One region of the Micromonospora purpureochromogenes genome, then DNA from elsewhere that is predicted to be linked to it. Evidence: riboswitches for the same ligand, from Rfam matches in the RefSeq annotation. Region 1 holds a riboswitch; each other region holds the start of a gene.
The links. Region 1 has a riboswitch for cyclic di-AMP ahead of GA0074696_RS16025 (LysM peptidoglycan-binding domain-containing protein). Riboswitches for the same ligand answer to the same signal wherever they lie in the genome.
Positions count from the first base shown of each region.

Region 2: linked by a shared signal. The riboswitch ahead of GA0074696_RS27315 (C40 family peptidase) and the one ahead of GA0074696_RS16025 (LysM peptidoglycan-binding domain-containing protein) in region 1 are both predicted to bind cyclic di-AMP.
Region 3: linked by a shared signal. The riboswitch ahead of GA0074696_RS10425 (coiled-coil domain-containing protein) and the one ahead of GA0074696_RS16025 (LysM peptidoglycan-binding domain-containing protein) in region 1 are both predicted to bind cyclic di-AMP.

Region 1 covers NZ_LT607410.1:3,455,313-3,464,827, forward strand. Annotated here, with positions in the region: gene GA0074696_RS16010 (class I SAM-dependent DNA methyltransferase) at 1-94, shown strand, start outside; gene htpG (molecular chaperone HtpG) at 174-2,060, shown strand; gene GA0074696_RS16020 (peptidoglycan-binding domain-containing protein) at 2,112-2,996, opposite strand; gene GA0074696_RS32270 (hypothetical protein) at 2,998-3,123, opposite strand; cyclic di-AMP (ydaO/yuaA leader) riboswitch at 3,573-3,747, shown strand; gene GA0074696_RS16025 (LysM peptidoglycan-binding domain-containing protein) at 3,746-4,411, shown strand; gene nhaA (Na+/H+ antiporter NhaA) at 4,657-5,982, shown strand; gene GA0074696_RS16035 (cation:proton antiporter) at 6,128-7,453, shown strand; gene GA0074696_RS16040 (ArsB/NhaD family transporter) at 7,435-8,733, opposite strand; gene GA0074696_RS16045 (CBS domain-containing protein) at 8,730-9,179, opposite strand; gene GA0074696_RS16050 (ABC transporter ATP-binding protein) at 9,326-9,515, opposite strand, start outside.
Region 2 covers NZ_LT607410.1:5,976,825-5,986,339, forward strand. Annotated here, with positions in the region: gene GA0074696_RS27280 (NAD(P)/FAD-dependent oxidoreductase) at 1-384, shown strand, start outside; gene GA0074696_RS27285 (aldo/keto reductase) at 477-1,463, shown strand; gene GA0074696_RS27290 (GNAT family N-acetyltransferase) at 1,473-1,973, opposite strand; gene GA0074696_RS27295 (ankyrin repeat domain-containing protein) at 2,061-2,726, shown strand; gene GA0074696_RS27300 (GIY-YIG nuclease family protein) at 2,815-3,222, opposite strand; gene GA0074696_RS27305 (AAA family ATPase) at 3,377-4,687, opposite strand; cyclic di-AMP (ydaO/yuaA leader) riboswitch at 5,142-5,292, shown strand; gene GA0074696_RS27315 (C40 family peptidase) at 5,342-6,430, shown strand; gene GA0074696_RS27320 (sensor histidine kinase) at 6,634-7,683, opposite strand; gene GA0074696_RS27325 (response regulator transcription factor) at 7,706-8,416, opposite strand; gene GA0074696_RS27330 (VanZ family protein) at 8,475-9,179, opposite strand; gene GA0074696_RS27335 (hypothetical protein) at 9,176-9,397, opposite strand.
Region 3 covers NZ_LT607410.1:2,218,398-2,227,912, forward strand. Annotated here, with positions in the region: gene GA0074696_RS10390 (hypothetical protein) at 1-1,252, shown strand, start outside; gene GA0074696_RS10395 (hypothetical protein) at 1,399-1,800, opposite strand; gene GA0074696_RS30710 (hypothetical protein) at 1,921-2,061, opposite strand; gene GA0074696_RS10400 (STAS domain-containing protein) at 2,398-2,766, shown strand; gene surE (5'/3'-nucleotidase SurE) at 2,799-3,623, opposite strand; gene GA0074696_RS10410 (PfkB family carbohydrate kinase) at 3,620-4,597, opposite strand; gene GA0074696_RS10415 (SRPBCC family protein) at 4,725-5,204, shown strand; gene GA0074696_RS10420 (hypothetical protein) at 5,217-5,723, opposite strand; gene GA0074696_RS10425 (coiled-coil domain-containing protein) at 5,841-6,899, opposite strand; cyclic di-AMP (ydaO/yuaA leader) riboswitch at 6,904-7,035, opposite strand; gene GA0074696_RS10430 (cation diffusion facilitator family transporter) at 7,177-8,091, opposite strand; gene GA0074696_RS10435 (HelD family protein) at 8,282-9,515, opposite strand, start outside.

The DNA.
Region 1 (9,515 bases):
GCTGTGCCGGGAGCCGCAGGAGTGGGACGGGCGGAGGGAATCCACTCCGCAGGCGTGCCTGCTGGCCCGCCGCCCGGCTGACGACCGGCGGTGACCGGGCGACCACGGCGGCTCGTATCCTTCTCCCGCGGATCCTGTCCCGGGGACCGAAACGAGCCGATGAGGAGGTTGGTGTGAGCAGCCGGACCGAGACGTTGGAGTTCCAGGCCGAGACGCGTCAACTGCTGCAGTTGATGGTGCACTCGATCTACTCGCACAAGGATGTCTTCCTGCGGGAGCTGGTCTCCAACGCGTCCGACGCGCTGGACAAGCTGCGGCTGGAGTCGCTGGTCGACGCCGACCTCGACGTCGACACCTCCGACCTGCACATCGAGATCGAGACCGACCCGGCGGCCCGCACCCTCACCGTGCGCGACAACGGCATCGGCATGTCGCGCGAGGACGTCGTCTCCCTGATCGGCACCATCGCCCGCTCCGGCACGGCGGAGCTGCTGCGCAAGCTGAGGGAGTCCCGGGAGGCGGCCGCGCAGGACCTGATCGGCCAGTTCGGCGTCGGTTTCTACTCGACGTTCATGGTGGCCGACACCGTCACCCTGCTGACCCGCCGGGCCGGCCAGGCCGAGGGCACCCGCTGGGAGTCCACCGGCGAGGGCACCTACGTCGTGGAGACGGTCGACGACGCCCCGCAGGGCACCTCGGTCACCGTGCAGCTGAAGCCGGCCGACAGCGAGGACAACCTCGCCGACTACACCGACCACGGCAAGATCCGCGAGATCGTCAAGCGGTACTCCGACTTCATCGCCTGGCCGATCCGGCTCGTCACGCCCGACGCCGAGCCGGTCACCATCAACTCGATGAAGGCGCTCTGGGCCCGGCCGCGCGACGAGGTCGCCGAGGAGGAGTACCGCGACTTCTACCGGCACGTCAGCCACGACTGGGCCGACCCGCTGGAGACCATCCACATGCGGGGTGAGGGCGTCTTCGAGTACGAGGCGCTGCTCTTCATCCCCACGCACGCCCCGTTCGACCTGTTCATGGCCGACGGCCGGCGCGGGGTGCAGCTGTACGTCAAGCGGGTGTTCGTGATGGACGACTGCGCCGCGCTCATGCCCAACTACCTGCGCTTCGTCAAGGGCGTGGTGGACGCGCACGACCTGTCGCTGAACATCTCCCGGGAGATCCTCCAGCAGGACCGGCAGATCCAGATCGTGCGCCGCCGGCTGGTCCGCAAGGTGCTCGCCACCGTCAAGGAGATGCGCACCGAGCACGCCGACCGGTACCGGACCTTCTGGTCCGAGTTCGGCCGGGTGGTCAAGGAGGGGCTGCTGGAGGACCCGGACAACCAGCAGGCGATCCTCGACATCGTCTCGGTGGCCTCCACCCACGACGCCACCGAGCCCACCACCCTGCGCGAGTACGTCGAGCGGATGAAGGACGGCCAGGAGGAGATCTACTACGCCACCGGCGAGACCCGGGCCATGCTGGAGAACTCGCCGCACATGGAGGCCTTCCGCGCCAAGGGCTACGAGGTGCTGCTGCTCACCGACCCGGTCGACGAGGTGTGGGTGGAGCGGGTCGCGCAGTTCGACGGCCGGCCGCTGCGCTCGATCGCCAAGGGCCAGGTGGACCTGGACACCGAGCAGGAGCGCGAGGAGGCCGGGACGGAACGGGAGCGGCAGATCAAGGAGTACGCGGCCCTGCTCGCCTTCCTCGGCGGCGCGCTGGCCGACAGCGTCAAGGAGGTGCGCCTCTCCTCCCGCCTGACCACCTCGCCGGCCTGCATCGTCGGCGACGCGCACGACATCACGCCCACGCTGGAGAAGATGTACCGCGCGATGGGGCAGGAGGTGCCGACGGTCAAGCGCATCCTCGAACTCAACCCGACCCACCCGCTGGTCACCGGCCTGCGCGCGGCGCACGAGCGCGGCGGCGACTCCGGCGCCCTCACCGAGACCGCCGAGCTGCTGTACGGCATGGCGCTGCTCGCCGAGGGCGGCGACCTGGCCGACCCGGCCCGGTTCGCCCGGGTCCTCGCCGACCGGCTGGCCCGCACCCTCTGACGCGACGACGGCCCCGGCCCGGTGGGGGAGCACCGGGCCGGGGCCGCCCGCTCAGGAACCGACCCGCACGCCCATCGCCGCCCAGGTGGCCGCGCCGACCACCCCGTCCACGGTCAGCCCCCGCATGCCCTGGTACCAGCGCACCCCGGCCTCGGTCTTCGCGTCGAAGGCGCCGCTCGCCGGGCCGCACCGCTTCGCGCCGACGAACCGCTGGACGAAGGCCACGTCGCCGCCCGTGCTGCCGCGCCGCAGCGTCCGCGAGCCCGGTCTGCCCCCGGACACCGGCGTCGCCGGCCGGCCGCTGGGCACCGACGGGGCCGGCTTGACGGCCGCGCGCAGGGCGGCCACGGTACGCGGGCCGACCACCCCGTCGGCGGTGAGCTTCCGGGTGGTCTGGAACGACCGTACCCAGGCGGTCACGGCCTGCCCGAACACCCCGTCGGCCGTCAGCCGGGCCCCGAGGCGGTTGGCGACGGCCTGCAACTCCCGGACGTCGCCGCCCCGGCAGCCGGCGCGCAGCACCCGGTCGCCCAGCCGCGCCGTCGTGGCGGTGGCGATGCCCCACGGGTGGCGGCTGTCCTCCAGGCTCCGCTGGTGGCTGACGCTGACGTGCAGGTGCTTGTCGTGCGGATTCGGCCCCGTGTACCGGGCCGGCCGGAAGCTGCGGGTACGGCTCCAGATCTTCCGGTCGTAGATGACGTACTGGGTGGACGGATGGCTGACGGCCTGCCGGACGACCAGCAGCGGGTCGATCCCGTCGACGTCCACGTCCACCGCGTTGACCGATTGATCGTCGTTGTCCGGATTGTGGTCCGAGCGGCGCGTCTGGTGACTGGCGTCGCCCAACCAGCCTTCGGACTTGCGGTCCCGCTGCGGCCAGCGGGTGTCTATCTCCTCGCGCAGCACCCGCAGCGCGGGCGCCAGGTGCACGCCCATCTCACTCCTCCTCTTCCAGCGCGGCGGCCAGGTCGAAGTCGACCTCGTCGCCGGCCAGGCTCTCCGGGTCGTCGTCCTCGTCCAGAGTGGCGACGAGGTAGTCGGTGTCGATGCTGACGGTGTCCATGAAGGTCCTTCCCCTCGCGGATGGCCGGCCGCCCCGGCCCGGGGCGGACCGTGACGGCCAGGGCGCCGGCGACCCGCATCCGGCGGTCGGCGGGCCCGACGCGTCGGCGTCGCAGCCGCGCTCTGCTCCCTACCGTCCAAGTCGGCGGCCGGGCTGCCCAGATATGCGTCGCCAATCAGCGGCAACGCTGACCGTCCGGCGGCGCGGGCCGCCGATCGAGGCCGCCTGACCAGCGAAGACGGGGAGGCGGCGGCACCTGATCCGCCGCTCGGGGCGAGGCTTTCGGCCCAGTCGTGACGGGTTCCCGACCGGCCCTTTTAGACCACCGCCACCCGACCCGCAACTCGAAGGCCGAAGCCGTCGCTCACCCGGGTGAAGAACTTCACAAGAAGTGGGCAACCGGCCCAAACAGTTCCTAACGTCGTTCGTGTTCGCGATCGCGGACACCACGGCCGGTAACGCCTAATCCATGCCGCCGGCCGGTGGGACCTTGTCAGCGGGCATGGAGCGGGGGACCCACACGTTCCTCGGTGCACGTCACCTCGGGGTGAAGCCGCCCATCGGCGGCCGGGCTCCTCGGCCCGAACCCGACAGCTCACCTCGTCGGCGTGGAGGAATCCACATGGCAACTGAACACACGGCCCGTCCCCGACGGGTCAGCTCGCGCCGCATCGCCGTCGGCACGCTCGCCGTCGGTGCGGTCACCGGGGTCGCCGCCGTCCTGGCGCCGGCGTCGCCGGCGAGCGCCGCCAGCGTCAACTGGGACGCCATCGCCCAGTGCGAGTCCGGCGGCAACTGGCACATCAACACCGGCAACGGCTACTACGGCGGCCTGCAGTTCTCGCAGAGCACGTGGTCCGGCTACGGCGGCAAGAAGTACGCCTCCCGCGCCGACCTGGCCAGCCGCGGCGAGCAGATCGCGATCGCCGAGAAGGTGCTCGACGGTCAGGGCATCGGAGCCTGGCCGACCTGCGGCCGGAAGGGCGGCTCCACCAAGAGCTACTCCACCACCTCGGAGAAGTCGCAGAAGTCGCAGCGGCGCTCCGGCTCGTCGAAGGCCACCTCCACCGAGCGGTCCTCGCGGGAGCAGCACAGCACCCGCAGCCAGCGGCGCAGCGCGCCGGCCGCGACCGGCGACGTGTACGTGGTGCGGCCGGGCGACACCCTGTCGCAGATCGCCGACGCCCGGGACCTGGCCGGTGGCTGGCAGGCGCTGTACGAGCGCAACAAGCGCGTGGTCGGCGCCGACCCGGGGCTGATCTTCCCCGGTCAGAAGCTCAGCCTCTGACCCAGCGGGCACCGTGACGACGCCCGGCCGGACGACCGGCCGGGCGTCGCCGCGTCCACGGCATGGTCGGCGCGGATTCGAGCCGCCGGCGACGGGGTACCGGGCGCACGTGGACCGGCCCGCCGGCGCGTCCGCGTCGCCGGTCGTCGGGGCCGCGGCCGGGGCGCGGGGATAGGGTTGGTCCTGGTGTGCCGGGAAGTCTGGTCGGCGATGGATGACGCGACCCCTGCCGACGAGGAGTTTCCGTGACCGACGCCACCCGGCGCCGTGCCAGCCTGTTCGCCCGACGCTCGTGGGGCGAGACCAGCCGCATCTCCGCCATTCTCCGCAAGGAGACCGTGGGCGGGGCACTCCTGCTCATCGGGGCGTTGCTGGCACTCGTCTGGTCGAACTCGCCCTGGGCGGACAGCTACCAATCGGTACGGGACTTCCGAGTCGGTCCGGCGTCCCTGCACCTCGATCTCAGCCTGGCCACCTGGGCCGCCGACGGCCTGCTGGCGATCTTCTTCTTCGTCGCCGGGCTGGAACTCAAGCGGGAGTTCGTCGCCGGCGACCTGCGTGATCCGCGTCGCGCCGCGGTGCCGGTCGCGGCGGCCGTCGGTGGGGTGATCGTGCCCGCCGCCATCTACTACCTCATCGCCGCCGGCGCAGGCGAGGGCGCGGCGAAGGGCTGGGCCATCCCGACCGCGACCGACATCGCCTTCGCGCTGGCGGTGCTCGCGGTGGTGGGCCGGCTCTTGCCCTCCGCGCTGCGCACCTTTCTGCTCACCCTGGCTGTCGTCGACGACCTGCTGGCGATCGTCATCATCGCGGTCTTCTACACCGCCGACCTGTCGGTCGGGCCGCTGCTGGGCGCCCTGGTGCCGCTCGCGGTGTTCGGGCTGCTGGTGCAGCGCCGCGTCCGGTCCTGGTGGCTGCTGCTGCCCCTCGCCGCGGTGACCTGGACGCTGATGCACGAGTCCGGCGTACACGCCACGGTGGCGGGAGTCCTCTTGGCCTTCACGGTTCCGGTGATCCGTAGCGAGGCCGCCGGTGGACCGGATGCGGGGCCTGGGCTGGCCGAGCATTTCGAGCACCGGTTCCGGCCGATCTCCGCCGGGGTGGCGGTGCCGGTCTTCGCGTTCCTCTCCGCCGGCGTCACCATCGGTGGTGTCGCCGGCCTGGCCACCGCCCTGACCGACCGGGTGGCGCTGGGCATCGTCCTCGGCCTGGTGGTCGGCAAGCCGGTCGGCATCATGGCCGCCACCTGGCTGGTCTCCCGGTTCACCCGGGCCGACCTCGACGAGGGCCTCAACTGGCTCGACGTGCTCGGCCTGGCGCTGCTCGGCGGGATCGGCTTCACCGTGTCCCTGCTCATCGGCGAGCTGGCCTTCGGCCTCGGCAGCGAACGGGACGGTCATGTGAAGGTCGCCGTGCTCGCCGGATCCCTGCTCGCGGCGCTGCTCGCGACGTTCATCCTCCGCGCCCGGACCCGCCTGTACCGGCGGGTGCACGAGCTGGAGACCGTCGACCGTGATCGGGACGGCATCCCGGACGTCTTCGAGTCGCAGAGCGACGCCCCTCGGCGCTGAGCCGCCGGAACCCGCTGCGGGCGGTCACCGGCGTGGCCGCCCGCTCCATCCGCTGGTGGCAGGCGGTTATGATCACCGGGATCCGTGGAGCGCCGGGAAGTCTGGTCGGCACCGTACCGAACCGCGCCCTCCCGGAGGTCGACCCGTGCTGCTGCTCTCCTTCGCCGCTGTCCTGCTGGCCGCCGTGCTCGTGTCGGCGCTGGCCCACCGCACCATCCTCTCCACGGCGGCGCTGTTCCTCCTCGCCGGGTTCGTCCTCGGCGAGGACACCACCGGCGTGCTGCACCTGCGGGCCGACTCGCCGATCGTCGCGCAGTTGGCGGAGCTTGCGCTGTTCGCGGTGCTGTTCACCGACGGCATGCGGGTCGGCTGGGCCGACCTGCGCGCCGCGTGGCGGCTGCCGGGTCGCGCGCTCGGCTGGGGCCTGCCGCTGACGCTGCTGGTCACCGCCGTGCTGGCGCACTTCGTGGCCGGGTTGGACTGGCCGGAGGCGCTGCTGGTCGGGGCGATCCTCGCCCCGACCGACCCGGTCTTCGCCGCCGCGCTGGTCGGCAACGACAAGGTCCCGGCCCGGCTGCGGCACCTGCTCAACGTCGAGTCCGGGGTCAACGACGGCCTGGCGCTGCCGTTCGTGGTGGTCCTGCTCGCCGTGGCCGCCGGCTCGGACGACCTGCATTTGGCGGACCTGGGCACCGAGCTGGCGATCGGACTGCTGATCGGCGTGCTGGTGCCGCTGGTGGCGATCGCGCTGGAGCGGACCCGCTGGTTCGCCGCCTCGACCGCGTACGCCCCGCTGAACGGGGTGGCCATCGGTCTGCTGGTGCTGGCGTTGGGCAAGGCCACCCACGGCAATCTGTTCCTGGCCGCGTTCGCCGCCGGGATCACCGTCGCCACGTTCGGGCCGCGGGAGCGCGCGGCGTTCGAGCACTTCGGGGAGAACGTCGCCGAGCTGCTCAAGTTGGCCGCACTGCTGGTCTTCGGGGCGCTGATCTCGGTCGAGTTCCTCGGGGAGATCTCCTGGACCGGCTGGGTGTTCGCCGTCCTGGCGATCGTGGTGGCCCGCCCGATCGCGCTGTGGATCTCGTTCCTGCGCTCCGGGCTGAGCCTGCGGGAGCAGGCTGCCGCGATGTGGTTCGGGCCGAAGGGGTTCGCCTCGGTCGTCTACGGGCTGTTGGTGCTGGAGTCCGGCATCGCCGCCGGGGACGAGGTGTTCCACCTGGTCGCGCTGACGATTGTCATCTCCATTCTCGCGCACTCCTCGACCGACGTAGTGATCGCCCGGGCCTTCGACGAGGCCCGGGAGGTCCCGGCCTGGCACGGTACGCTGCGCCGGGTGCGGCGATCGGTGACGGCTTTCGGCCGGCGCGACGACTCCGCCGCCGCGGTGCCGCACCGTGGGCCGGTGGCGGGCGACGGACCGGCCGCGGACCGGCCCGCCGACCCGACCGGAGATCAGGCGAACGCGAAGTAGCGCAGCCAGAGGTAGGGCACCGCGAACCCGACGGTGACCAGGGTGACCACCAGGCCGTAGCGGGTGAACTGCCAGAAGGTGATCCGCTGCCCGGCGCGCTCTGCGAGGCCGAGCACGACGACGTTGGCCGACGCGCCGACGGCGGTGGCGTTGCCGCCCAGGTCGGCGCCGAGGGCGAGGGCCCACCAGAGCACCCGGGACTGGTCGGTGTCGCCCTGGGCGTTGACCAGGTCGGCGACGACCGGGCTCATGGTGGCGACGTAGGGGATGTTGTCCACGATCGCCGACAGGACGGCCGAGCCCCAGAGCAGCACCATCGTTGCGGGCAGCAGGCGGTCGGCGGTGGCGTCGATCGCGGCGCGCGAGATCTGCTCCACCACACCGGTGTTGACCAGCCCGCCGACCATGACGAACAGGCCGCCGAAGAAGACCAGGGTGGGCCACTCGACGTCCCGGCTGACTTCCCCGGCGTTCAGGCGGGACAGCGCGAGCAGCAGCAGCCCGCCGAGCAGCGCGACCACGGCCGGTTCCAGGTGCAGGGTGGTGTGCAGGACGAACGCGGCGGTCACCGCGCCGAGCACGGCCAGCCCGAGGACGAGCAGCCGTCGGTCGCGGATCGCGTCGCTCTCGTGCAGGGCGGCGATCTGCGCGGCGCGTTGCGGGTCGTAGCGGAACGCGCGCCGGAACAGCACCCGGCACAGGCCGAGGAAGACGACCAGCAGCAGCGCGATGAACGGGGCGAGGTGGATCAGGAAGTCGTTGTAGCTCAGGCCACCCCGGCTGGCGATGATGATGTTCGGCGGGTCGCCGACGAGGGTGGCGGTGCCGCCGATGTTGGAGGCCATCGCCTCGGCGATCAGGAACGGCGCCGCCGGCACGGCGAGGCGTTCGCAGACCAGGAAGGTCACTGGGGCGATGAGCAGGACGGTGGTGACGTTGTCCAGCGCCGCCGAGGCCACGGCGGTGATCAGGACCAGGAGCACCATCACCCGGAACGGTCGGCCGCGGGCGCGTTTGGACGCCCACACCGCGACGTACTCGAACGCGCCGGTGCGTTTGAGCACCGCGACGATGAGCATCATTCCGACCAGCAGGAAGATGACGTTCCAGTCGATGCCGGACTCTTCCGAGAAGAACGCGTGCTCGGTGTCGGTGGCCCCGATCAGGAACATCACCGCCGCCCCGCCGAGCGCGGCGGCGATCCGGTGGATCTTCTCGGTGGCGATCAGGACGTACGCGACGGTGAAGACGGCCACCGCCGCCCAGGCCACCCCGGTCACGGCGTGCCCAGCATCCGGTCGAGCAGTGCGTCGAGGGTGATCCCGCCGATCATCTGCTCGCCGCGGGCGGCGACCGCGACGAGCGGACTGCGCTTCTGCGCCATCACCGCGGCGATCTCCAGGACGGTCGCTCGCGGATCGACCACCGGTGGCTCCGGCTGCTCGCGGGGGAGCAGGTCGGCCACCGTCCGACCCTCGACTCCCCGTAGGAACAGGTCCGCAGACGGTTCGTCGATCATCCGGGCCAGGGTCGGATCCTCCCGGCAGTAACCCGGGATCACCAGGCGGAGCACCTGGGTGCCCGGCAGCACCGTGACGGGGCACCCGGCGCCGTCGACCACGATGAGCCCGGGCAGGTTGTGACTGGCCAGCAGGCGGGCCGCCTCCAGCGCGGGAGTGTCGACGGTGATGGTGGGGAAGGGCACCGCGAGATCTCGGGCTCGCACGGACGACTCCTGGGGGCTGGTCGGGACGTGGTCCATCACACGCCGACCAGACTTCCCGGCACACCGGTGATCACTCTAGCTGCCCGCCGGCCCCGGCCCGGCGAACGACCGGCCAGATGAGCCGGTTTTCCACCCCGCGCCGCGGACTACGCCGGCCCGGCCGGGTACGCCCGGGTCTCGCTCGCCTTGACCGCCGCCCACACCCGCTGCCCGGGCTCCAGTCGCAGCTGGGCGGCGGCGGCCGGGGTGACGTCGGCGGCGGCCGGGACCGGGCCGGCGAGTTGCACCCGCAGGTTGTCCCCGTGCCGCTGCACGCCGGCGACGGTGGCCGGCCAG
Region 2 (9,515 bases), 2.5 Mb from region 1:
GCGGTGGAGAGCGGGTACGTGGTGCGGATGCCGAAGGCCTACCCCGTGTACGACGACCGCTACCAGCACAACGTCGACACCATCCGGGCGTGGCTGGCACGGGAGCTGCCCAACGTGCACCCCGTCGGGCGTAACGGGATGCACCGCTACAACAACCAGGACCACTCCATGCTGACCGCCATGCTGACCGCCGAGAACATCGCCCACGGCGCCGGCCACGACGTCTGGACGGTCAACGTCGAGCAGGACTACCACGAGCAGAGCAACGACAAGGGCGGCGACGGGCGGCGGGGCACCGGCCGGGACGCCCCGACCGTGCCGGCCCGCACCGTCGGCACGACCGCCGCCCACGCCGCGGAGCGTCGACCGACCGGGGTCAACTGATCCTCGCGCTCCCGGCGGTCCGCTGGTGAGCCCTTGACTTCGAGCGCGCTCGAACGTCCAGGGTGGAGGCCCCACGTCGAACGGGAGACCTCATGCGGTACCGCACGATCGGCACGGACCCGCGGACCCGGCGCGAGGTGAGCGTGCTCAGCCTCGGCGCGATGCTCTTCGGCACCGCCACCGACGAGGCCACCTCGTACGCCATCCTCGACCGGTACGTCGAGGCCGGTGGCACCTTCGTCGACACCTCGGACAACTACGCGTTCTGGATGAGCGGCGGGCAGGGCGGCGAGAGCGAGGAGCTGCTCGGCCGCTGGCGGCGCAGCCGGGGCGTCGGGGACGAGATCGTCGTCGCGACCAAGCTGGGGGCGCGTCCGCTCGCCCCCGGCACCAGCTACACCGACAACGCCGAGGGGCTGTCGGCCAAGGTGATCCGGGAGTCGGCGGAGCGCAGCCGGGAACGGCTCGGCATGGCGAAGCTGGACCTGCTGTACGCGCACATCGAGGACCGCACGGTGCCCCTGGAGGAGACGGTGGCGGCCTTCGGCGAGCTGGTCGCCGAGGGCGCCGTCGGGCTGCTGGGGGCGAGCAACCACCGGGCGTGGCGGGTGGAGCGGGCCCGCGCGGTGGCCGCCGCCGCCGGCCTGCCCGGGTACGAGGTGCTCCAGTACCACCACACCTACCTCCAGCGGCGCACCGACCTGCCCAGCGAGCTGGACCCGGACGGCGACCCGGGCTCGGTCGGCGGTGACCTGGCCAGCTACCTGCGGGCGGAGCCGGCGCTGACGCTGGTCGCGTACTCGCCGCTGGTGAAGGGCGGCTACAGCCGGCCGGACAAGCCGCTGGGCCCGGAGTACGACCTGCCGAGCGCGCCGGGCCGGCTGGCCGCGCTGCGGGAGGTGGCCGCCGAGACGGGCGCGACGGTCAACCAGGTGGTGCTGGCCTGGCTGATGGGCGGCGAGACCCCGTCGATCCCGCTGGTCGGCGCCTCCTCGGTGGCCCAGCTCGACGAGAGCCTCGAAGCGGTGGAGCTGGAGCTGACCGCCGCGCAACGGGAACGACTGGACGCCGCGCGCTGACCGACCTCGTCAGGCCTTCAGGTCGAGCCGCCAGTCGTTGGAGCGCATCAGGTGCCCGGGCGGATACTCGAACTCGGTCTCGCCGAGCAGGGTGAACCCGGCCTTGCGGCAGACCGCGTTCGAGGCCGGATGGTCCACCGACGGGTAGGCGTGCGCCCACCGGTGCCGGCCGTGGGCGCGGGCCTCGGCCACCACGGCGCGTACGGCGGCGGTGGCCAGGCCCCGCCCCTGGTGCTCGGGGAGAATCGCCCAGCCCATCTCGTAGACCGGCTCGTCGTGCCAGACGCGTTCCCAGTAGCCGACGCTGCCGACCTTCACGCCGTCGGGGAGCGCCACGGTGAACATGCAGCCGCTGCGGGGACCGGGCCCCTGCAGGTACCGCTCGTGCCGGGCGAGCACCTGCTCGTCGGTCTCCGGGCCGCCGGTGTGGTGCCGGACCTCCGGCGTGTTGAGGCGACGCAGCAGGTCCAGATCGTCCTCGTCCCACCGCGCGATGCGCACCTCGGTCATCCGTCCCCCCCGTTCGCCATGCGCGCCCATTGAAGCAACCCCTACCGACGGTCCGGGGTCACGAGCCATCACGACACAATGATCTTCATGACGCATCGGTGGGACGGAATCACCCGCAGCGAGTCGCTGTCAGCGTGGGCGGTGAAGGCCCGGCACGAGCTGGCCGACCGCGCCCGCGCGTACGACTGGGACGCCGTCTTCGCGGTGCTCGCCGAGCCCCGCAACGCCGACTGGATGAACGCCGCCCGCCTCGATGGCACCTCGTGGTACGCCCCGCTGCACCAGGCCGCCAACGCCGGCGCGCCCGTCGAGGTGGTGCGACGCCTGGTCGAGCTGGGCGCCTGGCGGGCGCTGCGCACCGCCGACGGGGAACGCCCATTGGACATCGCCGTCCGCCTGAGCCATGAGCATCTGCGGGAGGTCCTGACCCCGCCCCGCCTCATCGACGTACCGGACCACGAGCTGCGCGCGGTCCAGGAGCACTTCCACGGGCTGATCCGCGCTCGCGTCGGCAACCTGGTCGACGAGCACCGGCTGCGCCTGCCGGAGCTGGAGGTGCTGCTGGAGAGGCCCCGCGACGGAGCGCACTTCTCCGTCCCCGGCATGTACGGCGGCTTCACCTTCACCCTCACCGTCGAGGACGATCGGGCGAAGCTGACGACCGAGAGCTGGATGCGGGTGGTCGGCGGTTCCGGTCAGCGGCACGAGATCACCGCGAAAGAGGTGATCCTGGTCGAGGAGGGCTTCGTCTGATAGCGCCCGCGCCGCCGGCGGTGGTGGCTGGTCGCGGTCGCTACAGAGCTGATGACGTAAACGATTCAGCATCGCCGCCGCGCAGGAGTCAGCCGTTCTGGCCGGTAGCCGGGCGGGGCCGGGGCACCTGCCGGTTGAAGCGCGGCGTGAGGGCGAGCACCAGGGCCTCCTTCTCCGCCTCCGGGTTCTCGGTCTCCTTCCAGCGGACGACGCACCGGTTCAGCCAGTGGGCGATGTCGCTGGCCGTCGCCACCGGCCCGGTCCGGTCGAGTTCCTGGCCGATCTGGTCGTGCAGCACCGACGAACCCCGGTTGCCAGTCAGGTGCTGGCGCAGCCGGTCCCGCAGGTTCCCGGTGCGGCCGACGTAGAGGACGGTGTCGCCCGCGAGCACCACGTGGACACCGGCCGCGCGGGGGGCGCCCTCCGCCGTGTCCATCGTGTACGGCAGGGCAGGCGTGAAGCCGGCGAGCAGGTCGCCGTACGCGATCTCGGTCATCCCCGGACGGTAGCGAGGAAGGCGCCGTCCGGCAGCCCCGCCGCCTGCCTTCAGGGCTGGTCATCCACCGACTGTGGCCCAGTTCCGTTCCCTTGTCCTCCGCCGGGCGATTTGGTCGGCGGCCTCCGCCGTGAGGATCGCCGCCCCTGGCGGACTACGACGCTCCCAGGTGCGCCAGCATCGTCTGGTTCGCGGCCCAGCCGTCCGGGAACTTGACTGGAACGTCGAGGTGCACCGACTCGGTCGAGGGGTGGGCGTCCAGCAGCTCGCCGATGCCCGCCCGCGCCACCACGACGCAGGCGTGCCGATGGCGGGACGCCAGCACGCAGAGTCGCCCCGACTCCAGGTGGAAGGCCTTGGCGTCCCGCCGCCCGGAGAGCGGGTGCAGCACGATCGTCACGTCGTACTCGCGGCCCTGGAGCCGGTTGGCGGTGTCGACGGTGACGCCCGCCCCGGCCTCGCCGAGGTGGGCACGGATGGCCGCGACCTGGTCGCGGTGCGCGGCCCCGACGGCGATCCGGTCGGCGGTGACCGGCGCGCCGGCCGGCGCGTGCTCGGAGACGGCGACAGCTCCCCGCCGCAACACCCGCAGCGCCAGCGCGGCGCACGCCGAGGCCGCCTCCGCGTCGGTGCGCAGGGTGTGCCGGGCCGGCAGTTCGTGCAGCGCCCACCCGGTGGTGGCGGCCAACTCGACCGCCGCGTCGAGCGCGTCCCCCGGTCCGGGCTCGGTGAACGACAACGCCCGGTCGTCGGGGCCGGTGCCCGCGCGGAAGCCGGTGAACGGGTAGAACGCCGCCGCGACCACCGGCGCCGCCGACGCCGGCAGCCGCCACGACACGGGCAGACGGTGGACGGGCAGCTCGGGGTTGTGCCGCAACAGCACCGCCACCGCCGACTGCATCGGATCCCAGGTCAGGCCGGTCCAGCGCGCGGTCTCGACGGTGGAGAACGGGTCGAGCTGGCCCGGGTCGCCCACGAACAGCGCCCGCTCGAACCGGCCGGCCACGCGCAGCAGGGCGTCCGAGCGCATCTGGTACGCCTCGTCGACGATCGCCCACGGCCAGGAACCCCCGGTGACGGTGGCCCACTTGGCAGCCGTACCGATGATGACGGCCGGGCCGCCGAGGTCGGCGACCTTCGCGGCGACCTTGACCGTCTCGTGCGCCTTCACCCGGTCGGACGGCCGGTAGTCGGCGGCGGAGAGGCGGCCGATGCGCAGCTCGGGGGCCTTGCGGGCGAGGCGGTCGATGAGGTCGTCGACCTGCTCGTTGGTCTGGGCGATGATGATCAGCGGCTCGCCGGCGGCGGCGAGCTCGACGGCGGCGCGGACGACGAGGGTCGACTTGCCGGCGCCGGGTGGCGAGTCGACCACCACGCCGCGGTGGGTGCCGGAGCGCAGGTCTGCCAGCACGGCGGTGATGACGCGCTCCGCTTCGACGGCGGGTGGCACCTCCAGCCCCAGCATCGGCCCCTCCTTCCAGCGCCCCGCACACTACCGGCAACTGTTCCGCCGACCTTGGTCGAGCGCGTGAAGTTCCTCCGCTACGCCGAAGCGCGAGGCGACTACGACCAGTTCGTCGAGACCCTCAACGCGTCCGACCCCCACGGGAAGTGGTTTCGGCCAGCCCCGGCGGCGGGTGGCTCACTTACGGGACGATGGAGCCGCCACGACGTCGGGAAATCGGTTAAGCGTCACCTGAGGGTTGTTGTAGAAAAACAGCGCTCAGGTTGAGGGTAAAGATTAGGGAAGATTAAGAATTCGATTAGCAGAGCCTTAGGTCCGCATAATTCCGGCACCCAATGTGCCCGCCTGACAGCGCAGTGAATTGGCGTCGCCGGCTCGTTGATTTCTTTGGGCCGTCCTCACTAATGTTGGTCAGCGTCCGTTCCGGATGTCGGTCTCCACCTGGAGCACCCCGGGACGGCCACCGCCGAGTCGCTGGACGTCACTGGCGTCGCCAGGCGAGCCGGGGAACCACCGCAGGTTTCGGGGTGAATCCGCATCAGCGGTAGGGCGCCTTCCACGCCCGAACCCGTCAGCTAACCCGGTAGGCGGTCGAGGTCGGTGCACCGTGACGTGCGTCGGCCTCGAGTGGAAGGAGCCGAACCGTTGCCACCCGTGCGCACCCGCCCCGCCGGATCGCGTCTGTTCACCAGAATCCTCGCCGTCGCGGCGGCGGCCATGGTGGCCGTCGGGCCAGCGGCCCCCGCACACGCCGCACCGTCGGCCGCCGATGTACAGCAGCAGATCGAAGCGGCGTGGCAAAAGCTCGAACCCGTCATCGAGCAGTACAACAAGGTCCGGTCGGAACTGGCCGCGAACCAGCGGAGATCGGCCGAACTGAGCCGGAGGATCGAGCCGCTCGCCAAGTCGGTGGAGGTCAGCAGGACCCAGGTCCAGGAGATTGTGGCGGGGTACTACAAGCGGGAAAGGTCGCTTTCCACATTCAACGCCCTGCTGTCCCGCCGCTCGTCGCCGACAGCGTTGGGGGATCAGCTCGCGCTCGTGAATCAGGTGGCAGATTCGGAGCAGCGACAGATCACCGGGCTGTCGGCGCAGCAGGCGAGCTACGACGCCGACAAGGAGAAGGTCGACGCGCTGATCGCGATACAGCAGCGCCAGCAGGCCCAGTTGGCGGCTCGCAAGAAGGCCATCGACGCCGAGATCAAGCGGCTGGATGCGCTACACAGCCAGATCGCCGCCACGGAGAAGGCCGCAGCGGCCAAGGCGGCCGCGGACGCCGCAGCGGCCAGAGCCGCAGCCACCGCGCAGACAGCCGCTACCACGAGCAGCACCTCACCCATCACGTCGACCAGTTCGCTGTTCATCGGTGGGAAGTGTCCCGCCGTCCCCAGCACGGGCAGCGGCGGCGTCGCGGCGAAAACCGCGTGCAATCAGATCGGGGAGCCGTACGTGTGGGCGGCCAACGGTCCCGACTCGTTCGACTGCTCCGGCCTGACCCAGTACGCGTGGGCTTCTGCCGGCGTGCAGCTGGACCATTACACAGGTTCTCAATGGACCTCAGGTGTGGCGGTGAGCAGAGCAAACCTTCGCACGGGTGACCTCGTCTTCTTCTACTCCGATCACCATCACATGGGTATCTACGTCGGCAACGGGCTGATCGTCCACGCCCCGCACACCGGGGACGTGGTCCGAATGGCCCAGCTGGCGAATATGCCGTACAGCGGTGCTCGCCGCCCCGGCTGACCCGCCCGACGATCCACGCCGCTCCACAACCCATCGCAAGAAAGCGACATGATTGACGACCACGGCGACCGCGGCGTTGGCGGGCACGAGCCCGCCGGCGGTGCTCCGGCTCCGGGGCGTCACTCTGGAGGTCGATGCCGGCGCCCGACCTGATCGCCAAGAACGGCGCCAGACCGAACGGGGCCCCCGCTCGGGGACGATGCCTACGGCGTGCCGGGAAGCCGGACCGTGACGAGGAGACCGCCGACGGGGCTGGGGACGAGGTCGAGGGCCCCGTCGTGGGCGCGGACGATGCTGTGCACGATGGCCAGGCCGAGGCCGACGCCGGCGTGTTCGTCGGTGCGTACGCGTTCTGTTCCGCGCTGGAAGGGTTCGGTGAGGGTCGGTACCAGTTCCGGTGGGAGCCGACGACCCGTGTTCTCGACCCGCAGCACGCTCGTGTCGCCGTGCGCCTCGGTGTGGACCGTCACGGTGCCGCCGGCGGGGAGGTTGTGGACGATGGCGTTCTGGACGAGGTTCGTCACCATCCGCGACAGGAGTTCGGCGGAGCCGCTGGTCTGGGCCGCTTCGCCGGTGACGTCCAGCGTGATCCGGCGCTGTTCGGCAAGGGAAAGCAGCGTTTCGGCGGCTTCTTCGGCGATGAGGGAGAGGTCGACGCTCTCGCGGGTGAAGTTTCCGCGGTCGCCGCGGCTGAGCAGCAGGAGGGCCTCGGTGAGGTCGATCGCCCGCTGATTGACGGCGTGCAGGCGTTCGATGAGTTCGCCCCGGACTCGCGTGGGATCCTTGCGGGCGACGTCGAGCAGTGTCCGCGAGATCGCCAGCGGGGTGCGCAGTTCGTGGGAGGCGTTCGCGGCGAACCTCTGCTGCTCGGCGACGTGGGACTCGAGTTGTTCGAGCATCGAGTCGAACGCGTCGGAGAGTTCACGGAATTCGTCCTGGCGGCCCTTCATGCGAATCCGGTGGGACAGCGACCCCCTCCCGGCCATCCGTGCCGCATCCGTGATCCGTGTGAGTGGTGCGAGCATCCGGCCGGCGAGGATCCATCCCCCGACGAGCCCGAACACGAGCAGGAAGACCATCGCCACGGCCGCGGCGGGGGCGAAGGTGTGTATAAGGAGGTAGCGGTTGGGCGAGATCCCGAGAAGGCCCTGGGAGGTGTCGGGTACGTAGCGCAGCAGGAACACCCACACCACGGCCAGCAGGAGAGCGACGGCGACGGCGAGGAACCCGGCATAGCTGAGGGTGAGTTTCAATCGGGCGCTGAGCCCTCGGCTTCTATGCATGCGTACTGCCGGGTCGGGCGGCGTCGGGGTCGGTGGTGTCCGCGCCGTTGTCGATCCGGTAGCCGACGCCGGGCACGGTGGCGATGATCCATGGCTCGCCGAGCCGTTTGCGCAGTGCGGAGACGGTGATGCGCACGGCGTTGGTGAGGGGGTTGGCGTTCTCGTCCCAGGCCCGTTCCAGCAGCTCCTCGGCGCTGACGACCCCGCCCTCGGCGGCGACGAGGACCTCCAGCACGGCGAACTGCTTGCGGGTGAGCGCGATGTAGCGTTCGTCGCGGAAGACCTCCCGGCGGAAGGGGTCGAGCCGCAGGCCCGCGATCTCGCGGACCGGCGGCCGGGCGTACGCGCGTCTGCGGTCGAGCGCCCTCAGCCGCAGGACGAGCTCCCGCAGCTCGAACGGTTTGGTGAGGTAGTCGTCGGCGCCGAGCTCAAAGCCCGAAGCCTTGTCGTCGATCCGGTCGGCAGCGGTGAGCATGAGGATCGGGATGCCGCTACCGGAGGCGACGATGCGCCGGGCGACCTCGTCGCCGGAGGGGCCGGGGATGTCGCGGTCGAGGACCGCGAGGTCGTAGGAGTTGACGCTGAGCAGTTCCAAGGCGGAGTCGCCGTCGCCGGCGATGTCGGCGGCAATCGCCTCCAGCCGCAGACCGTCACGAACGGCTTCGGCCAGGTAGGGCTCGTCCTCCACGATCAGTACGCGCATGCCGGAAGCCTATTGTCAGCAAAAACTACCGCCGACGTGCGCATACCGGACACGCTCCTCAGCCTGCCGATGCCGGCGCGGGGAGAGGCTGGTCCGACGGCACCTCCGCCATCGTGCGCCACCAGTGGCGCGACGCCAGCGCGGCCAGCACGGCGCCGGCGGCGTTGACCAGTACGTCATCCACGGAGGACACCCGGTCCAGCCGCAGGACGTACTGTGCGGTTTCGACCAGGACCGAGCAGCCTGCCCCGAGCGCCAGGATCCGCGGCACGGACGCCAGCGCCGCGAACCGCATCGGAGCGAAGAACCCCAGCGCCGCGAAGATCAGCAGGTTGCCGACGATCCCGACCGGCCCCATCGTGACCAGGTCCCGCAGCGGGACCAGACTCACCCGACCGGGGACGATGCCGGCCCCAAGGCCCGGCATCATGGTCATCCAAACGAACGGCACCGTCCCGTGGACCATGCCCACCTCGGCCAGCGACATCCGCCACGCCCATGTGACGCCGGCGGCACGCCGACGGCGCGCCAAAGCCCACACCACCAGAGCGGCCAACGGCAGCGCAACCAGCACCATGAGCAGCACCCCGTTGAACGTATCGAAGCAGCCGTGCCACCTCCCGGCCATGCACCTCGGAGCGGACATCATGAGCGGCCGCCGCACGGCGAACGCGACGCTCGCCACGCCCAGGATCGCCAGGCTGACAAGCACGGTCCTGCGCGTGCGGCGAGGCGGTGCTGACAGGGATGCGCTGTGGTTCATGCCGCCATTAGAAACGGAGGGCCGTTGCGGTGGCGTATGCGATTTTGGATACGTCCGCGATACACGGACCCGGCGTCGTCGCCCGGCACCTCTGCCGCGACCAGAGCCCGCAGCCGGCTGTCGACATCGACGGGCAACCGGTCCACGACCCGGACGGTCAGCGCTTGCTCGACCCGGTGCAGCGCGGAGCGCACGATCCGGTCGATCCGCCCGGCCACCGGCGGCTCGATCCGCTCCGTCCGGCAGCGCACCAGCAGCTGGAGCCACCGGGCACCGTCGAAGAGCAGCGACCGGTCGAGAGTGACCCTGAGCAGGGGGAGGTCCGCTGCGGCCAGC
Region 3 (9,515 bases), 1.2 Mb from region 1:
GCACGTGCTCAGCATCGGCGGGGTGGCCCTCGCGCTGGCCATGCTGGCCCGGGGCCACGGCTGGTCGCTGCGCCACGGGTACCGGCCCGACCGGGTCCGTCCGGGCTGGGCGGGAGCCGGCTGGGCGGTCGCCGCCTGGCAGGTCACCCTGGGCTTCGGCATCGGCCTGCCGTTCGCGTACGTCCTGGGTCTGCTCGGCCTCGCCGTCGCCGCGGCGTACGGCGTCACCTGGTGGCGGCGCCGGTCCCGGCCGGCGGTGTCGTCCGGCCTGCTCCTGGCCGACCTGGCCGGGGTCACCGGGTTCGCCGGGGTGAGCCTGCTGATGGCGGCGCCGTACCTGGAGGTGGTGGCCCGGCACCCGGCCGGCCGGCGGACTTCCGCGCAGGTGGCGATGTTCTCCCCGCCGGCCCGTGGTTTCCTGACCGCGCCGCCGGAGTCGTGGCTGTGGGGCGAGCGGCACGGCGCGGCGCGGGCGGCGCTCGGCTTCCCGGGGGAGATGACCCTGCTGCCCGGCGTGGTGCTGCTCGCGCTGGCGGTGGCCGGGCTGGTCTTCTCCGCCTGGCGGGTGTGGCAGCGGGTCGCGCTGGCCGCCGGGGTGCTGGTCAGCCTCGCCCTCGCGGCGGGGACCAGCTTCGGCGGCGACGGCGACCCGGGCTACCTGACCCTGATGCGGCACCTGCCGGGCTGGGACGCCCTGCGCACCCCGGGCCGGCTGGTGCTCTGGACGACGCTGCTGCTGGGCGTGCTGGCCGCCGGGGCGCTGACGGTCCGGGAGCCGCCGCCGGCCGGGGCCGGTCGCGGGGACTGGCGTCGGTGGGCGCGGGTGGCGCTGGCGCTCCCGGCACTGCTGGTGCTGGCCGAGGGGGTGAACCGGACCCCGCACGTGCCGGTGCCGGCGCAGCCGGTGGCGTTGCGCGGGGTCGCGGGCCCGGTGCTGGTGCTGCCGCTGGGCGGCATCCGCGACTACCACGTGATGCTCTGGTCGACCGACGGCTTCCCGTCCACGGTCAACGGGCTGGCCTCGTTCACTCCGGACAGTCAGCAGCGGATCCGGGCGGGCGGCACGGGTTTCCCGGACGCCGGGTCGGTGGCGTACCTGCGGGCGGCGGGGGTGCGCACGGTGGTGCTGCTGCCCAGATACGCGACCGGCACGCCGTGGCAGGGCGCGGCGGCCCGTCCGGTCGACGGGTTGGGGATCCACCGCGAGCGGGTCGGCGACGCGGTGGTCTACCACCTCGATCGGGCGAGCTGACTGGGAGCGCTTCCGCAGTGGTCACCTGCACCAGCCGCTGACCCGGCCGGCGCAACCGACCGTTCCACGCGACGTGGCGGTGTCCGAGTCCCGGACACCGCCACGTCGTTCTGATCCACCCGGGCGATGCCCGGCGTTGCCGTCGGTCAGCCGTCGAGGCCGACCGGTGAGTTCGGCCGGTCCACGTCGACGAACTCGATGTCGTCGACCGCCCGACCCTCCCGGCTGCCGGCGGCCCGCGCGGCGGTCCCGGCGGCCCAACCGATCGCGGCCCCGACCAGCGCCGCGCTGATCAGCAGCGTCCACGGCAGGGCCGGACGGCGCCCGGCGAGCGCGTCGAAGGCGAGCGTGGCCCGACGCCGGGCCTCGTCCGCCGCCGAGCCCACCAGGTCACCGGCGTCGGAAAGGTGGGTGCCGCCGCGGACCGACCGCGCCGTGTCCCGCACGCTGTCACCGGCGGAACCGACCGCCGAGACCAGCTGCTGCCAGGCCTGGTCGGCGATCCGCTCCGGCTTGCTGCGGCGCTCCAGCAGGTTGCTGCCGAACATGGGTACCTCCTCGGGGTGCCGAAGTCTGCGGCCACTTCGGACGTCGACGTCTGCGGCGCGTCACGGTCGCCTGTCCCGCCAGTGCCCAGCCGGGACGTGCCGCAAACCCGGGTCGGACCCTCAGCGGACCGTGACCACCGCGACACCCCGGGCGAAATCGTCGTCGTCATCGTCGTCGTCGTCCCCGCCGCCGAAGCCGCAGGCCAGTACGAGAGCGAGCAGCGCGCCGACACCGGCCAGGCCGAGCAGTTTCTTGAGCATCGATCGTTCCTTCCGTCGTGGTGGAACCCTCGCCCGCCGACCCTAGGCGGGTGGGGCAACACCGGGGGATCTGGCGCGCACCGGGGCTCGCCGGGCGGGCCGGGTACGGAAACGACTGGACCGGGGTCGCTACCCTGGATCGGTTGGAGCGGCCGGACCCGGTCGCTCGTTGGAATGAACGGGACCAGGAACAACTCGGGAAAGAACGGTCCGGTCCGTCCGGATCCGCGAATTGCTCATCCCGGGGGGTGGCGACCGAGGCCGTCAGAGGAATACTCTCGGTCGCGGCCCGCGTACTGATGAGGCGCCCGTGGACGGGCGAGTGGAGGTGCTCGCGTGAGCCTGTCGATCGTGAAGTCGGTTCTGCCGGGTGGTGTCATGGAGATCGCTCCGCGAGGGGAGATTGACGTCGACACCGCGTACGAGGTGCGTGAGGCGATCGCCGAGGTGCTCGCGAAGGGCCGTCCGTCCCGGATCGAGCTGAACATGCGACTCGTCACCTTCATCGACTCCGTCGGCATCAGCGCGATGGTCGCCGGGTTCCAGACGGCCGAGGTCAGCGGCGTCAAGCTGGTGGTCACCGAGCCGAGCCGGTTCGTCCACCGGCAGCTCTGGGTCACCGGCCTGCTCGGCCTCTTCGGCGCGCCGGAGCCCTACTTCGCCGGGCACGCGGCCCCCACGCCCGAGGTCCTCCCGGGCGCCTGACGCCGGCACCGCCGGCCCCACGTGGCGGACGGTCAGTCGCCGCCCAGGCCGGAGAGGTCCACGTCGGCGACCTCGGTGACCGCCCGGACGGCGGTTACGGAGGCGTACCCGGCGGCCAGCAGGGCCAGGTCGGTGCCGGGCTGCACGGCCTGCCCCGGCTCCTCCAGCGAGGTCCGCACGAAGCCGTGCCCCGCCTCGGCCACCGTCATCTGCACCTGGCCGAAGCTGGCCAGGGTGGCCCGCCGCACGCCGCGCAGCCGCCCGTGCGGCAGGTCCGGGGCGTTGACGTTGAGCACGCTCTCCACCGGACCGGCGGTCAGCCGGGGCAGCAGGTCCAGCGCCACCCGGGCGGCGGTGTCCCAGTGCCGCTCCGCGTCGCGTACCCGGGCGGCGGCGGAGACCGCCGCGCCGCCGCTGACGGCGGTGGCCTCGCCGACCGAGAGCACGTCCAGCGAGACGGCCATGGCGCGGCAGCCGTTGGCGGCGGCGGTGAAGGCCGCGCCGACCGTGCCGGAGTGCAGCACCGCCCGGCCGGCGTTGGCGCCCCGGTTGATCCCGGAGAGCACCACCGTCGGCGGCGGCCCGAAGGCCCCGTGCACGGCGATCAGCGCGATGAAGCCGGGCGAGCCGCCGACCCCGTACGCGGGCACCCCGGGCAGCTCCGGCAGCGGATGGTCGCGCACCACCACGTGCCCCTCCCGCTCCACCGCGGTCATCGAGGCGCTCGTGCCGCTCGCCTCCTCCAGCGGAGCGGCCACCACCACGTCCAGGCCACGCTCGGCCGCCGCCCGGGCCAGCGCCAGGATGCCCGGCGCGGCGATCCCGTCGTCGTTGGTGACCAGGACCCGCAGCGTCACCGGTCCACCGCCCGGTCGGCCAGCTCGTCCGGGGTGGTCCGCTCCTGCGGTCGGCTGCCGGCCGGCACCAGGCGGACCCGGTCGACCAGGCCGGCGATGGTGTCCAGCCGGCCGGTGCCCAGCCCGTGCCGGGTGACGTTCAGCGCCCCGGCGGCCGCGCCGGTGCGGATCGCGGTACGCACGTCGCCGCCGCCGGCGACCACGGCGGCCACCCCGGCGGTCATCGAGTCGCCGGCCCCGCGCGGGTCGGCCGCCTCCAGCCGGGGCATCTCCACCTCGAACACCTCCCCGTCCACCAGGGCGAGCGCCGGCCGGTCGGCCCGGCTGACCACCACGTTCTCGGCGCCGGAGGCGTGCAGGTCGTACATGGCCCGGGTGAGTTCGTCCTCCTCCGCGCCGGTGGACCGCCCGTCGGCGATCAGCTCCTCGTGACTGACCTTGAGGAAGAACACGCCGCTGGCCAGCACGGCGGTCAGATGCTCGCCGGCGAGGTCCACCACCACCCGGCCGCCGTTGGCGCCCAGGTCGGCGGCGAACCGGCGGTAGAGGTCGGCCGGGACGAGCGAGGGTTCGTTGGGGCCGCTGAGCACGCTCACCGGGGCCCGCAGCCCCTCACCGAGCGACAGGTTGTAGAGCTCGTCCAGCTCGTGCCGGCTCAGCGGCGCGCCGACCACGTCGACGATCTCCTGCCGGGTGCCGTCGCGCCGGTCGTGCACGTAGCCGCCGCTGCACGAGTCGCGCCACACCACCCGCAGGTCCACCCCCTCGGTGGCCAGCAGCGGCTCCAGCACCTGCCCGATCTCGCCGCCGAGGGTCGTGCAGAGCACCACCGGCACCCCCAGCGACATGATCATCCGGGCCTGCCAGACGCCCTGCCCGCCCGGGTGCAGGTGCAGTTCCGGCTGCTCGCTGGGCTGGTCGACGGTCACGGTCAGCCGTGGCGTCGGCGCGAAGACCATCACGTGCCCGCTCATCCGTCGTACCTGTCCATGCCCCGCCTCCCGTGGCCGTCGCCGGCCGGGTTCCCCGCCCGGGCACCGTCATGCCGCCTGCGATTGCCAGCCCGGCCGTCGTACGGGACGATCGGGCGACCGACGAGGGGTGGAGGATGGAGTGGTCCGGCGCGAGTCGTTCAGCTACACGGTGCAGGCGCGCTGCTCACGGGCGGACGCGGTGGCGCTGTTGAGCGATCCGGCCCGGCAGGGGGAGCTGCATCCGCTGATCGTCCGGGTGCGCCAACTGCCGACCCGCCCGGGCGCGCGGGCCAGCTACGCCATCACCGACCGGCTGGAGCTGGGGCCGCTGCGGTTCCCGGTCACCTACCAGGCCGACGTCCTGGTGATCTCCGACGACGAGATCGTCACGGTGGCCCGGCAGCAGCCCGGCACGACGGTGCGCAACCACACCCGGCTGCAGGAGGAGGGCGACGTGCTGCGGATCGACGTGGAGATCACCCTCTCCGCGCCGGCACCGCTGTTCGGGTACGCGTTCCGTCAGGCCCGCGCCGCGCACCTGGGCCTGGCCAGCCGGCTCGGCGCGGTGCTGGACCGGAAGGCCGACGGCGGCCCGGTCCCGAACTGACGCCCCGTCCACTCAGCGGCGGCCGGCCGGCGTCGCCGCCGTCCGGCGGGGCGGTGGGACGGCCCGGCGGTTGCGGCCCCACGGCTTCCAGGTGGAGATCACGGTCATGGTGACCAGCAGGCCGGTGGAGACCGCCGGCGCGACCACCACGTCGATGCGCTGGTGTGCGGTGGCGTCGGGTCCGGCGGCGGCGCGCAGGTTCGGCGTCAGCGCGAACAGCACCAGGCCGATCATCACCGTGGTGAGCACCAGCTTGACCACCACCCAGCGCCAGCGCAGCAGCCCCCAGGGGGTCAGCAGCGCGCTGGTCACGCCGACCACCCAGACCAGCACGCTCAGCGGCGCGAAGAGCCAGGTCGCCACCAGCGCCGCCGCCGGGTAGACCACCCCCGGGTCGGCGCCGCGCAGCCCGGCGATGCCGAGGGTGAGCAGCACGAGGTCCGCGCCGAGCCAGCCCAGCGCGGTCACCAGGTGCAGGGTGAGCAGGGTCTTGCGGCCGTCGGGGGAGAGTCGGGTCATGCCTCGATGCTCGCCCGGCCGGCGCGCTGCGTCGTGGGCCGGTCGACGACATCCCGGGTACGTCGACGCGCGTACGGCGGGGCCCGTCCGCCTCGGACGGGCCCCGCCACGGGTCGGTCAGTAGACCGACAGGTGCACGTGGTTGGTGTGGTCGCTGGACGGGTCCCCGCCGGCCCCGCTGTACGACTTCCACCCGCTGCTGGGCAGCCAGATCTGCCGGTACCAGATCACGTAGAGCACGGCGAGCCGGTCGGAGTTGCGGATGAAGTACGCGGCCAGGTTGTTGCCGTACGTCTTGTCGCCGCCGGTCGCGTCGCCGCCGAAGCCGCTCTGCTGCGCGGCGAAGTCGCAGGCCCGGCCCTTGGGGTGCTCACCCGACCCGCTGGGCCGGTAGCAGGAGACGTACCGGGTGAAGCCGGCCGCCTGGGCCTGCTGGAGCGCGTTGAGCATGCGCGGGGTGATGCAGCCGTTGGCCGGGGTGGGGTCGTTGACGCTGCACGACTCCGCGGGCCAGGAGCCGTCGGGGTTGCGCGGCGCCGACCTGGCGGTGGCGGTGGAGGTGCCCCGGGTGGAGCCGCTGTCGCCGGTGGCGGGCTTGTCGGCGGCGGCCACCGCCAGCGCCCGCTCGGCCTGCTGCTTGCGCTTGGCCATCACCGCGATCTGCTTGCGCTGCTCGACGATCTCCTGGTCGAGCGCGGCCCGGGTGCGGGTGGCCTCGTCGCGGGTCTGCATCAGGTTGCGCAGCTCCCGGTCCTCGTTGGAGGCGACCGTCTCCAGCGCCGCCGCCCGGTCCAGGAAGCCTTCGGGGCTGGAGCTGTTCAGCAGCGCCGACACCGGCCCGAGCCGCCCGGTCCGGTACGCCACGCCGGCGATCTCGCCGACCTTGCCCTGCCGGACGGTCAGCTCCGACTCGATGGTCTTGAGCTGGTTGCCGAGCTCCTGCTGCCGCTTGGTGGAGCGTTCCAGCGCGGCCTTGGCGTCGATCCAGCCCTTGCTGGCCGCGTCGAGCTGGGCGCGCAGCGCCGGGGTGCCGCCCTCGTCGTCGTCGCCGGGAGCGGCGGCGAGCCGGGTGGCGGGGGGAGTGGCGGTCGCCGGGACCGGCGCGGACGACACCCCGAGGGCGAGCGTCGCGACGACCGCGGCCGCCAGCCGTGCGGTGGTACGTCGTACGTGCATGCACATGTCCTTCCGTCAGCCGCCGACCGGGTTAGCTGACGGGTTCGGGACGGAAGATCCCTACCGCTGACGCGGATGCACCCCACGAACATGGTTCCCCGGCTCGCCCTGGCAGGCGATTAGGCGGCGGCCACCGCCGGCACCGGAGGGTGCCGCCTGGCGGAGGCCGGAACCGAGCCTACCGGTACGGATGTGACACCCGCCCGTTTCGTGACTGAGGGTACTGGAGTGAACCATGGTGTAGGTGACACAACGGGACAATAGGTGTCCGGTTTCGTTACCACTCGACCTGCCCGCAGGCGCCGGGGGCGGCCCCCGGCTCGATCTGGAGGGTGGCGTGCTCGATGTGGAAGTCCTCGTGCAGGGCGGTGCGGGCGGCGGCGAGCACCGTGCCGACCTCGGCGCCGGGGACCATGGTGAGGTGGGCGGAGGCGACCTCCATGCCGGAGGTGAGCGTCCAGACGTGCAGGTCGTGCACCTCGGCGACGCCGGGGACGGCGGTCAGCCGGTCGTGCACGGCGGTCACCTGGAGGTGCTCCGGGGCGGCCTGGACCAGGATGCGCACCGCCGCCCGGCCGAGCCGCCAGGTGCGGGGGAGGATGAACAGGCCGATCGCGACCGCCACCGCCGGGTCGGCCCACCACCAGCCGGTGCCGGCGATGAGCAGCGCGGCCCCGATCACGCCCAGCGAGCCGAGCAGGTCGCCGAGCACCTCCAGGTACGCGCCGCGCAGGTTGATGCTCTCCCGCGCCCCCGCGCGCAGCAGCGCGAACGCGACCAGGTTGGCCAGCAGGCCGAGCACCGCCACCGCCAGCATCGGCCCGGTCCGCACCGCCGGCGGGTCGCCGAACCGGCGGACCGCCTCGATCAGCACGTAGATCGCCACCCCGCTGAGCAGGACGGCGTTGGCGAGCGCGGCCAGCACCTCCAGCCGGTAGAGCCCGAAGGTGCGCTGCGGGTCCCGGTCGCCGTGCCGGGTGGCGGTGATGGCGGCCAGCGCCATGCCGATGCCGAGCACGTCGGTGAACATGTGCCCGGCGTCGGAGAGCAGGGCGAGCGAGCCGGTGCCGAACGCGGTGACCGCCTCGACCACCATCAGCGCGGCGAGCAGCGCGAAGGCCGCCCAGAGCCGCCCCCGGTGGCGGTGCGCCGCGTTCGCGACCGACCCGTGGTGGTCATGACCTGCGCCCACGCCCACACCCTCCGTCGCACCGGCGGCCCGAACCCAATCTATGCTCACATCGCTATGTATGCAACTAACTCCGCACGCACCCTTCACGGGCCGCACTTTCAGAGAAAGCGTGGCTGTTCCGCGCGCGAAGGCCCCTCTTTCTCTGAAAGTGCGGGCTCGAGGGCGCGACGCGCGGGGGCGGGGGTGAGGGTCAGGGGGTGGGGTCGATGGTGGTGAGGCGCTGGGTGGCGCGGGAGAGGGCGACGTAGAGGGTGCGCACGCCGGAGCCGGGGTCGGCCCGGATCTCGCTCGGGGCGATCAGCACGACGCCGTCGTACTCCATGCCCTTGGCCTGGAGGCTGGTCACCACCTGGAGCCGGGAGCCGCCGCGCCCGGCCAGCCAGCCGGCCACCTCGTCGCGGCGCGGCACCGGCGTGATCACGCCGACCGTGCCCTCCACCTCGGTGAGCAGCGCGTCCACGGCCTGCACGGTCGCCGCCGGCAGCCCGTCGGCGGCGACGGTCAGCGTGACCGGCTCCACGCCGGTGGAGCGGACCGCCGTCGGCAGCTCCAGTTCGGGGTAGAGCCGGCGGATCTCCGCCGCCGCCACCGCGAAGATCTCCGCCGAGTTGCGGTAGTTCGTGGTCAGCGCGAAGCGGTTCCGCCGGCGTCGGCCGAGCGCCTGGTCCCGGGCCCGGTCCAGCTCCTGCGGGTCACCGGTCCAGGCGGTCTGCGCCGGGTCGCCCACCACCGTCCAGGAGGCGAGCCGGCCGCGCCGGCCGACCATCCGCCACTGCATCGGCGAGACGTCCTGCGACTCGTCCACCACCACGTGCGCGTAGTCGCGGTAGTCCTCCGGCCGTTCCCGGGCCGCCGCCCGGGCGGCCCGCTGCCGGTCGGCGAACGTGCTCAGCTCGCGCACGCCGCCGGCCAGCTGGTACGGGTCGCGCTTGGCCCGGGCCGGCCGCACCGGCTTGCCCAGCAGCGCGTCCAGCTCGTCGAGCAGGGCGATGTCGGCCACCGTCAGCCCCTGCGCGTCCAGCGTCCGGTACGCCTCCACCAGCAGCGTGGTCTCCGCCCGGGACAGGATGCCGCCGACGTACCGGCGCAGCCGCTCCGGCCGGGCCAGCCAGCCCAGCACGTGCCGCGGGTGCAGCCGGGGCCACCACGCCTTGAGGAACTCGCGGAACTCCGGCCGGTCGATGATCTCGTCCTCGAAGGCGCGCTGCTCCGGCAGCCGGGTGACGGCCAGCCGGCGGGCCTGGGCGTACAGCGCCGCGAGCACCGCGTCGAAGGCGACCCGCCGAACCTCGTTGCGGCGCGCGCCCCGGGACAGCGCCCGGTCCCGGACGCCGTCCAGCTCGCGGCGCTCCAGCCGGAGCAGCTCACCCCGGTAGAGCAGGCGCAGCTCGCCCGGCCCGTCCGGCACCGCGTCGCGTACCGCC